DNA from 2 places in the Paenibacillus sp. DRB1-1 genome. Region 2 is predicted to be linked to the other one. Evidence: a T-box and tRNA genes for the amino acid it is inferred to sense, from the RefSeq annotation. Region 2 holds a T-box; the other holds one or more tRNA genes.
What was found. A T-box is a leader RNA that pairs with one kind of tRNA and senses whether it is charged. The one in region 2 lies ahead of ileS (isoleucine--tRNA ligase), so its partner is inferred to be a tRNA-Ile.
Positions count from the first base shown of each region.

Region 1: it encodes a tRNA-Ile, which carries the amino acid that the T-box ahead of ileS (isoleucine--tRNA ligase) is inferred to sense. The anticodon was not compared.

Region 1 is NZ_JBODQH010000001.1:2,103,199-2,107,393, reverse strand. It holds rRNA gene ACQW03_RS09390 (23S ribosomal RNA) at 1-1,291, shown strand, start outside; rRNA gene rrf (5S ribosomal RNA) at 1,443-1,559, shown strand; tRNA gene ACQW03_RS09380 (tRNA-Ile) at 1,596-1,672, shown strand; tRNA gene ACQW03_RS09375 (tRNA-Ala) at 1,695-1,770, shown strand; tRNA gene ACQW03_RS09370 (tRNA-Asn) at 1,775-1,850, shown strand; tRNA gene ACQW03_RS09365 (tRNA-Met) at 1,885-1,958, shown strand; tRNA gene ACQW03_RS09360 (tRNA-Ser) at 1,962-2,053, shown strand; tRNA gene ACQW03_RS09355 (tRNA-Glu) at 2,086-2,157, shown strand; tRNA gene ACQW03_RS09350 (tRNA-Val) at 2,164-2,239, shown strand; tRNA gene ACQW03_RS09345 (tRNA-Met) at 2,270-2,343, shown strand; tRNA gene ACQW03_RS09340 (tRNA-Asp) at 2,369-2,445, shown strand; tRNA gene ACQW03_RS09335 (tRNA-Phe) at 2,512-2,584, shown strand; tRNA gene ACQW03_RS09330 (tRNA-Thr) at 2,611-2,686, shown strand; tRNA gene ACQW03_RS09325 (tRNA-Tyr) at 2,691-2,776, shown strand; tRNA gene ACQW03_RS09320 (tRNA-His) at 2,796-2,868, shown strand; tRNA gene ACQW03_RS09315 (tRNA-Gln) at 2,886-2,960, shown strand; tRNA gene ACQW03_RS09310 (tRNA-Lys) at 2,965-3,040, shown strand; tRNA gene ACQW03_RS09305 (tRNA-Leu) at 3,055-3,142, shown strand; tRNA gene ACQW03_RS09300 (tRNA-Gly) at 3,149-3,223, shown strand; tRNA gene ACQW03_RS09295 (tRNA-Cys) at 3,234-3,305, shown strand; tRNA gene ACQW03_RS09290 (tRNA-Arg) at 3,332-3,408, shown strand; tRNA gene ACQW03_RS09285 (tRNA-Pro) at 3,431-3,504, shown strand; tRNA gene ACQW03_RS09280 (tRNA-Gly) at 3,514-3,584, shown strand; gene ACQW03_RS09275 (PAS domain-containing sensor histidine kinase) at 3,786-4,195, opposite strand, start outside.
Region 2 is NZ_JBODQH010000001.1:4,626,287-4,630,481, forward strand. It holds gene ACQW03_RS20795 (RNA-binding protein) at 1-681, shown strand, start outside; gene ACQW03_RS20800 (DivIVA domain-containing protein) at 854-1,363, shown strand; T-box leader at 1,532-1,815, shown strand; gene ileS (isoleucine--tRNA ligase) at 1,894-4,195, shown strand, end outside.

The DNA of each region.
Region 1 (4,195 bases), 2.5 Mb from region 2:
AGAAGGTGCCCGTACCGCAAACCGACACAGGTAGGCGAGAAGAGAATTCTAAGGCGCGCGGAAGAACTCTCGTTAAGGAACTCGGCAAAATGACCCCGTAACTTCGGGAGAAGGGGTGCCTCGGTAGGGTGAATAGCCCGAGGGGGCCGCAGTGAAAAGGCCCAAGCGACTGTTTAGCAAAAACACAGGTCTGTGCGAAGCCGCAAGGCGAAGTATACGGGCTGACGCCTGCCCGGTGCTGGAAGGTTAAGGGGAGTGGTAAGCCCTTCGGGGCGAAGCTATGAACCGAAGCCCCAGTAAACGGCGGCCGTAACTATAACGGTCCTAAGGTAGCGAAATTCCTTGTCAGGTAAATTCTGACCCGCACGAATGGCGTAACGACTTGGGCGCTGTCTCAACGAGAGATCCGGTGAAATTTTAATACCTGTGAAGATGCAGGTTACCCGCGACAAGACGGAAAGACCCCATGGAGCTTTACTGCAGCTTGATATTGAATTTGGGTACGATCTGTACAGGATAGGTGGGAGCCGTAGAACTTTGAGCGCCAGCTTGAGGGGAGGCATCCTTGGGATACCACCCTGATCGTATCTAGGTTCTAACTTGGTACCGTAATCCGGTGCGAGGACAGTGTCAGGTGGGCAGTTTGACTGGGGCGGTCGCCTCCTAAAGAGTAACGGAGGCGCCCCAAGGTTCCCTCAGAATGGTTGGAAATCATTCGAAGAGTGCAAAGGCAGAAGGGAGCTTGACTGCGAGACCTACAAGTCGAGCAGGGACGAAAGTCGGGCTTAGTGATCCGGTGGTACCGCATGGAAGGGCCATCGCTCAACGGATAAAAGCTACCCTGGGGATAACAGGCTTATCTCCCCCAAGAGTCCACATCGACGGGGAGGTTTGGCACCTCGATGTCGGCTCATCGCATCCTGGGGCTGAAGTAGGTCCCAAGGGTTGGGCTGTTCGCCCATTAAAGCGGTACGCGAGCTGGGTTCAGAACGTCGTGAGACAGTTCGGTCCCTATCTGTCGTGGGCGTAGGAAATTTGAGAGGAGCTGTCCTTAGTACGAGAGGACCGGGATGGACGTACCGCTGGTGTACCAGTTGTTCCGCCAGGAGCACCGCTGGGTAGCTATGTACGGAAGGGATAAGCGCTGAAAGCATCTAAGCGTGAAGCCCCCCTCAAGATGAGATTTCCCAATTAGTAAGACCCCTTGAAGACGACGAGGTAGATAGGTTGGGGGTGGAAGTGCAGTAATGCATGGAGCTGACCAATACTAATCGGTCGAGGGCTTATCCTAAAATAAAACGCAAATGAGTTTCGGATCCAGTTTTCAGGGTGTAACCTTGAAGGTATGTACAAGTGACATACGACAAGCGCATGGCTATTCATTCACACGATAAGTGATGAACCGAATAACCGTACGGTAGAATTTGCACAGCAAATTCATGTTTGGTGGCGATAGCGGAGGGGTTCCACACGTACCCATCCCGAACACGACCGTTAAGCCCTCCAGCGCCGATGGTACTTGGACCGCAGGGTCCTGGGAGAGTAGGACGTCGCCAAGCGATATCCTTTAAAGGATGATGAAGTTTTACATGTTAGGGCCTTTAGCTCAGCTGGTTAGAGCGCACCCCTGATAAGGGTGAGGTCGGTGGTTCGAGTCCACTAAGGCCCACCACTTCTAGAATAACAAAAAGATTGGGGCCATAGCTCAGCTGGGAGAGCGCCTGCCTTGCACGCAGGAGGTCAGCGGTTCGATCCCGCTTGGCTCCACCAATATTCCCTGATAGCTCAGTTGGTAGAGCACTCGACTGTTAATCGAGTTGTCACAGGTTCGAGTCCTGTTCGGGGAGCCATGTTTTGAATATTTCTGAATTTTATATATAAGGTGGCGGCGTAGCTCAGCTGGCTAGAGCGTACGGTTCATACCCGTGAGGTCGGGGGTTCGATCCCCTCTGCCGCTACTCGGAGAGATACCCAAGTGGCTATAAGGGGACCCTCTGCTAAGGGGTTAGACTGCGAAAGCGGTGCGAGGGTTCGAATCCCTCTCTCTCCGCCATAAATTTATTGGAATCAGAACTTATTTTGTAAGGCCCGTTGGTCAAGGGGTTAAGACACCTCCCTTTCACGGAGGTAACAGGGGTTCGAATCCCCTACGGGTCATAATATGGAGGCTTAGCTCAGCTGGGAGAGCATCTGCCTTACAAGCAGAGGGTCGGGGGTTCGAACCCCTCAGCCTCCACCATAAGAAAATTTGATAAATCCCTTTTAATGTCGCGGGGTGGAGCAGTTCGGTAGCTCGTCGGGCTCATAACCCGAAGGTCGTAGGTTCAAATCCTGCCCCCGCAATTAATTTCCTATTGGAAATGCCTCTGGAACTGTGGTGTAGAGGCCTAACATGCCTGCCTGTCACGCAGGAGATCGCGGGTTCGAATCCCGTCAGTTCCGCCATTTTAACCTCATATATAGTTAGCATATATAGTGCGGATTATATGGTGTAGTAATAAAACAAATTATGGCTCGGTAGCTCAGTCGGTAGAGCAGAGGACTGAAAATCCTCGTGTCGGCGGTTCGATTCCGTCCCGAGCCACCTTTCAAGTGGGAAATGAGTAATGTGCCGGTGTAGCTCAACTGGTAGAGCAACTGACTTGTAATCAGTAGGTTGGGGGTTCAAGTCCTCTCGCCGGCACCATTTTGGAGGATTAGCGAAGTGGCCAAACGCATCAGACTGTAAATCTGCTCCCTTACGGGTTCGGTGGTTCGAATCCATCATCCTCCACCAGTCTTTTCATAATCATATGGCGGTCGTGGCGAAGTGGTTAACGCACCGGACTGTGACTCCGGCATTCGTGGGTTCAAGCCCCATCGGCCGCCCTTTATTCTTAATTTATTGGGGATTAGCCAAGCGGTAAGGCAACGGACTTTGACTCCGTCATGCATAGGTTCAAATCCTATATCCCCAGCCATTAAGAGCCATTAGCTCAGTTGGTAGAGCACCTGACTTTTAATCAGGGTGTCGAAGGTTCGAGTCCTTCATGGCTCACCATTTATAGTTATTTTGCGGTCGTGGCGGAATTGGCAGACGCGCACGGTTCAGGTCCGTGTGGGCTAACCCCCCGTGGAGGTTCGAGTCCTCTCGACCGCACCATATTTTGCGGACGTGGCTCAGCGGTAGAGCATCGCCTTGCCAAGGCGAGGGTCGCGGGTTCGATTCCCGTCGTCCGCTCCATTATCCATACGGCGCCATAGCCAAGTGGTAAGGCAAAGCTCTGCAAAAGCTTCATTCCCCAGTTCAAATCTGGGTGGCGCCTTGACTGCTCATTATGGATTTAAATATGCGCCCTTAGCTCAGCTGGATAGAGCGTTTGACTACGAATCAAAAGGCCGGGAGTTCGAATCTCTCAGGGCGCGCCATTTCTTAAAAAAAGTATAATGTCGGGATGTAGCTCAGCTTGGTAGAGCACCTGGTTTGGGACCAGGGGGTCGCATGTTCAAATCGTGTCATCCCGATACTGATTTGCGGGTGTAGTTCAATGGTAGAACTCCAGCCTTCCAAGCTGGTAGCGTGGGTTCGATTCCCATCACCCGCTTTTTGCTATAGCGGATTCTTGTTGCCTCAGTGGTGACACCTTATAAATAAAGAGAGCCTGTCTGGGGACAGAGCTCTCTCTTTTTTTGTATTTATTCTCATGTACCCACAATGTGTTGATTATTCATAATCTCGGTATCGGTGTATATCGTTCTGATCCATACAACTGGTATACACCGATAACCGATCTAGTGGACAGTTTTTACACGGGAATGGTCAGCTGGATGGAGGTTCCCTCATCTGGAGCAGAGGTCATGCTCATAAATCCCCCTACCCCTCTAGCTCGTTCTTCCATACTAAACAATCCAACTCCTTCTCCTTGGGACTTTCCAGAGAATCCAATGCCCTCATCCCGAATGGTCACTTGTATCATTTCATCTTGATCCTCAACGTCGACATATGCCTCCGCTACATCTGCGTATTTGGCTACATTCGTTAATGCCTCCTGTACAATCCGATAAATTGCTATTTCCTTGCGAATATCAAGGCGTTTACGTAGAGTGCATTGAAAATGCACCTCAATCCCGTAATGAGAACAGAAGTTTTCAATATAGGTTCTTATAGCTGGTACGACACCCAAATCATCCAGAACTGAGGGACGAAGTTCCCACG
Region 2 (4,195 bases):
CTGACTGATTTTTTGGACCCGCGCCAACAGTACATATTGGAGACACTTGCTTCGAAGGAAGACAAGGTCACGATTAGGGTAGATGGCGGATATATGGCTTCAGAACGAAAGCGGGCGCTTATTGCGCCCGATTATTCGTATTTGGACGGTGAGGAGATGGGGATTCAGGTCCTTTCTATCACATCTGACGATCATAAAGTAGGTACCCTTGAGCACGGTGATTATCTAGGTGCCCTACTGGGACTTGGAATCAAACGCGGGAAAATCGGGGACATTCATGTACTTGATGATGGGTGCCATGTATTGGTAGCTTCAGAGATCGGTGATTTTATGACGATGCATTTGCAGCAGGTACATCGTGTTCATGTATGGACAGAACTGTTGCCTGTAGCGAGTCTGCGAACGAAGGAAGTTGCATTAGAGGCGCTAGATCTGACGGTCGCTTCTTTGCGCCTGGATGGTATTGCCAGCGATGTGTACAAGCTAAGCCGCAGTAAAATATTAGCACCGATTCGGGCGGGACGGTGCCGGGTAAATTGGAAGGTGGAGGAGAATCCATCCACTCTACTTAAAGCTGGGGACGTTATTTCCATGCAGGGTTTTGGGCGTTTCAAAGTGCTAGAAACAGACGGGATGACAAAAAAGGGAAGATTCCGTGTCAAAATTGGTAAGTTTGTATAGCTGTAGGCAGGAATCACGAGCTTTCTGTCGAAAGAATTAAGCTATAGCGAAGAACTGGAACGATTTTGCTCTGTACAGTATTCACAAAACGGGGTATGATGACCGATAGATGATAGTGAGCGTCGTGACGCGGAAAATGTATTTTTTGTCAATCTTATAGGAGGTGGACGGCATGCCATTAACGCCATTGGATATACATAACAAGGAATTTGCCCGCCGGCTTCGCGGTTATGATGAGGATCAGGTTAATGAATTTTTGGATCAGGTGATCAAAGATTACGAGGGCGTTATTCGTGAAAATAAAGAACTGAGCACCGAGTTGTTGAACGTACAGGAGAAGCTCGATCATTTCGCGACCATTGAGGATACGCTGAGTAAGACGATTATCGTGGCGCAGGAAGCGGCTGATGAAGTTCGTAACAACGCCAAGAAAGAATCCCAACTGATCGTGAAGGAAGCGGAAAAAAATGCGGACCGTATTGTGAACGAAGCATTGTCTAAATCCCGCAAGATCGCGTTGGAGGTTGAAGAACTGAAGAAGCAGGCATCGATTTACCGAGCACGGTTTCGTACACTGGTGGAAGCACAACTTGACTTGTTAAGCCAAGACGGCTGGGAAGCCCTTGAAAACCGGGAACGCGAAGTACTGGAGCGCGAGCGTGAGATGAAAGAAATTTACTAATTTCATTTCTGACAAGCTTTTATTAGGCTTTGTTAGGGTTGACTTTTATCTTTAAACAGGCTATAACTGTAAATACTATACTGAATTCAATGATTATCCGTCCGTCGGCTGATGATTGTTATTCAAGGCAACGATGTTGCTGATTTAATATTCGATGAATTTAACATGTTTAATTCGTTGATGGGAACGAGTACGTCATGATTTGTCCCTCAGAGAGTTGGCCTTCCGGTGCAAGCCAACGTTCAGAACATGACCGAAGATCCTCCCGGAGAAGTGAGCTGAAGCGCTTAAGATTTTTTATGGTGTGTGTAAGCAATCACCGTTTGCCATGCGTTATAATGGCGCCCTGCTGTAGTTGAGTGGGGCTCAGAGAGCCGTGATGAGACTGTATTTTAGAATGGTCTGTTTTTACGGAATCAGGGTGGTAACGCGAGCACAGTCTCGTCCCTTTACAGGGATGGGGCTTTTTTTGTTGCTTTTTTTAGGAAATGCTAGGGAAATCAATGATGAGCAGAGAGGGAGTATGAAGTATGAACAGAGTGGATGTTAAAGAAAAAGCACGGTCTCGTGACCTGCGCATCCTGAGCAAATGGAAAGAAGAGGACACATTCCGTAAATCCATCACAAATCGTGAAGGAAAGCCCAATTTTGTATTTTATGAGGGTCCGCCAACAGCTAACGGTAAACCGCATATCGGTCACGTGCTGGGCCGTGTAATTAAGGATTTTGTAGGCCGTTATCAGACAATGAAGGGATACCGCGTCGTACGTAAGGCAGGCTGGGACACGCATGGTTTGCCGGTAGAATTGGGTGTACAAAAGCAACTGGGAATCTCCCACAAACCTGAAATTGAAGAATACGGCGTTGAAAAGTTTATTAAAAAATGTAAGGCGAGCGTGTTTGAGTATGAGCAACAATGGCGTGATCTAACCGAAGCGATCGGATACTGGACAGACCTCGATAACCCGTACATTACATTGGATAATAACTATATCGAGAGCGTATGGAACATTTTGGCGACAATTCATGAAAAAGATCTGTTGTATCGTGGTCATCGTGTGAGTCCGTATTGCCCGGATTGTCAGACGACGCTGAGTTCTCATGAAGTAGCGCAGGGCTACAAAGATGTGAAGGATCTAAGTGCCACGGCCAAATTCAAGTTGCACAGCAGTGGTGAATATGTACTGGCTTGGACGACAACACCTTGGACCTTGCCGAGTCACGTGGCGCTCGCCGTCAACCCTGAACTGGAATATGCACGTGTGAAGCAGGAAGACGGTGTATACATCGTTGCTAGAAATCTGGTTGAGGACGTAATTAAAGGCGATCATGAAGTGATTGGCACACTATCTGGTTCAGAACTGGTTGGCCAAACGTATACCCCGCCATTTACGTATTTTCAGGTTGAGAAGGGTAATCAGATTCTGGGTGCGAAGTTCGTAACAGACTCCAGCGGTACAGGTATCGTTCATATGGCTCCGGCGCATGGTGAGGATGATTACCGGGTATGCCGTGAAAATGGTGTTGAATTCATCAACGTAGTGGATCTCCAAGGTAACTATGTAGAGGAAGTCACTGATTTTGCAGGCCGTTTTGTGAAAGACTGTGATATAGATATTGTTAAAATGCTGTCCGAAAAAGGCTTGCTGTACAGCAAGGAAAAATACGAGCATAGCTATCCGTTCTGCTGGCGCTGCGATACTCCATTATTGTACTATGCTATGGACAGCTGGTTTATCAAAACAACTGCGATCAAGGACCAACTGATTGCCAACAACAGTGAAGTCGAATGGTACCCGGGCCATGTACGTGAAGGACGTTTTGGAAAGTTTTTGGAAGAACTGGTGGATTGGAACATCAGTCGCGATCGCTATTGGGGTACACCGCTAAACATCTGGGTTTGTGAGGAAACTGGAGAACAGTTCGCTCCACATAGTATTGCTGAATTGAGGGAACGTGCGATTGGCGATGTACCAGCGGACATCGAGCTGCACAAACCATATGTAGATGACATTAAGGTACGTAGCCAATGCGGTAAATACGAAATGACTCGTACACCGGAAGTAATCGACGTATGGTTCGATAGTGGCTCCATGCCGTTTGCACAGCATCATTATCCTTTTGAAAATAATGAAACGTTCGAGCAGCAATTTCCGGCAGATATGATCTGCGAAGGGATTGACCAGACTCGTGGCTGGTTCTATAGCTTACTTGCGGTTTCGACTATGCTTACTGGCAAAGCTCCTTATAAAGCTGTCATGGCGACAGGCCATGTACTGGATGAGCAGGGACAGAAAATGTCTAAATCCAAGGGTAATGTTATTGATCCGTGGGAAGTGATTGACGAGTACGGTACAGATGCTTTCCGCTGGGCATTGCTGTCAGATAGTGCACCATGGAATAGCAAACGTTTTTCCAAAGGCATTGTAGGTGAGGCTAAATCGAAGCTGGTGGATACGCTTGTCAATACACACGCTTTTCTGACCTTGTATGCGGATATCGACGGATTTGATCCGGCACAGCATCCGTTCAAACCATCGGCTCATAAGTTGGATCGCTGGATTTTGTCCCGTCTGAACAGCCTGATTTTGGTAGTGGACAAAGCGCTGGCTGTAAATGACTTCTTGAACTCATCCAAAGCGATTGAGTCCTTTGTAGATGAGCTGAGCAACTGGTATATCCGTCGTTCACGCGATCGATTCTGGGGCAATGGTCTTACAGAAGATAAGCTGGATGCATACCGTACACTGACCGAAGTGGTGTTAACGACTGCCAAACTACTTGCGCCGTTTACACCACTGCTAGCAGAGGATATTTACCTCAATCTGAGCA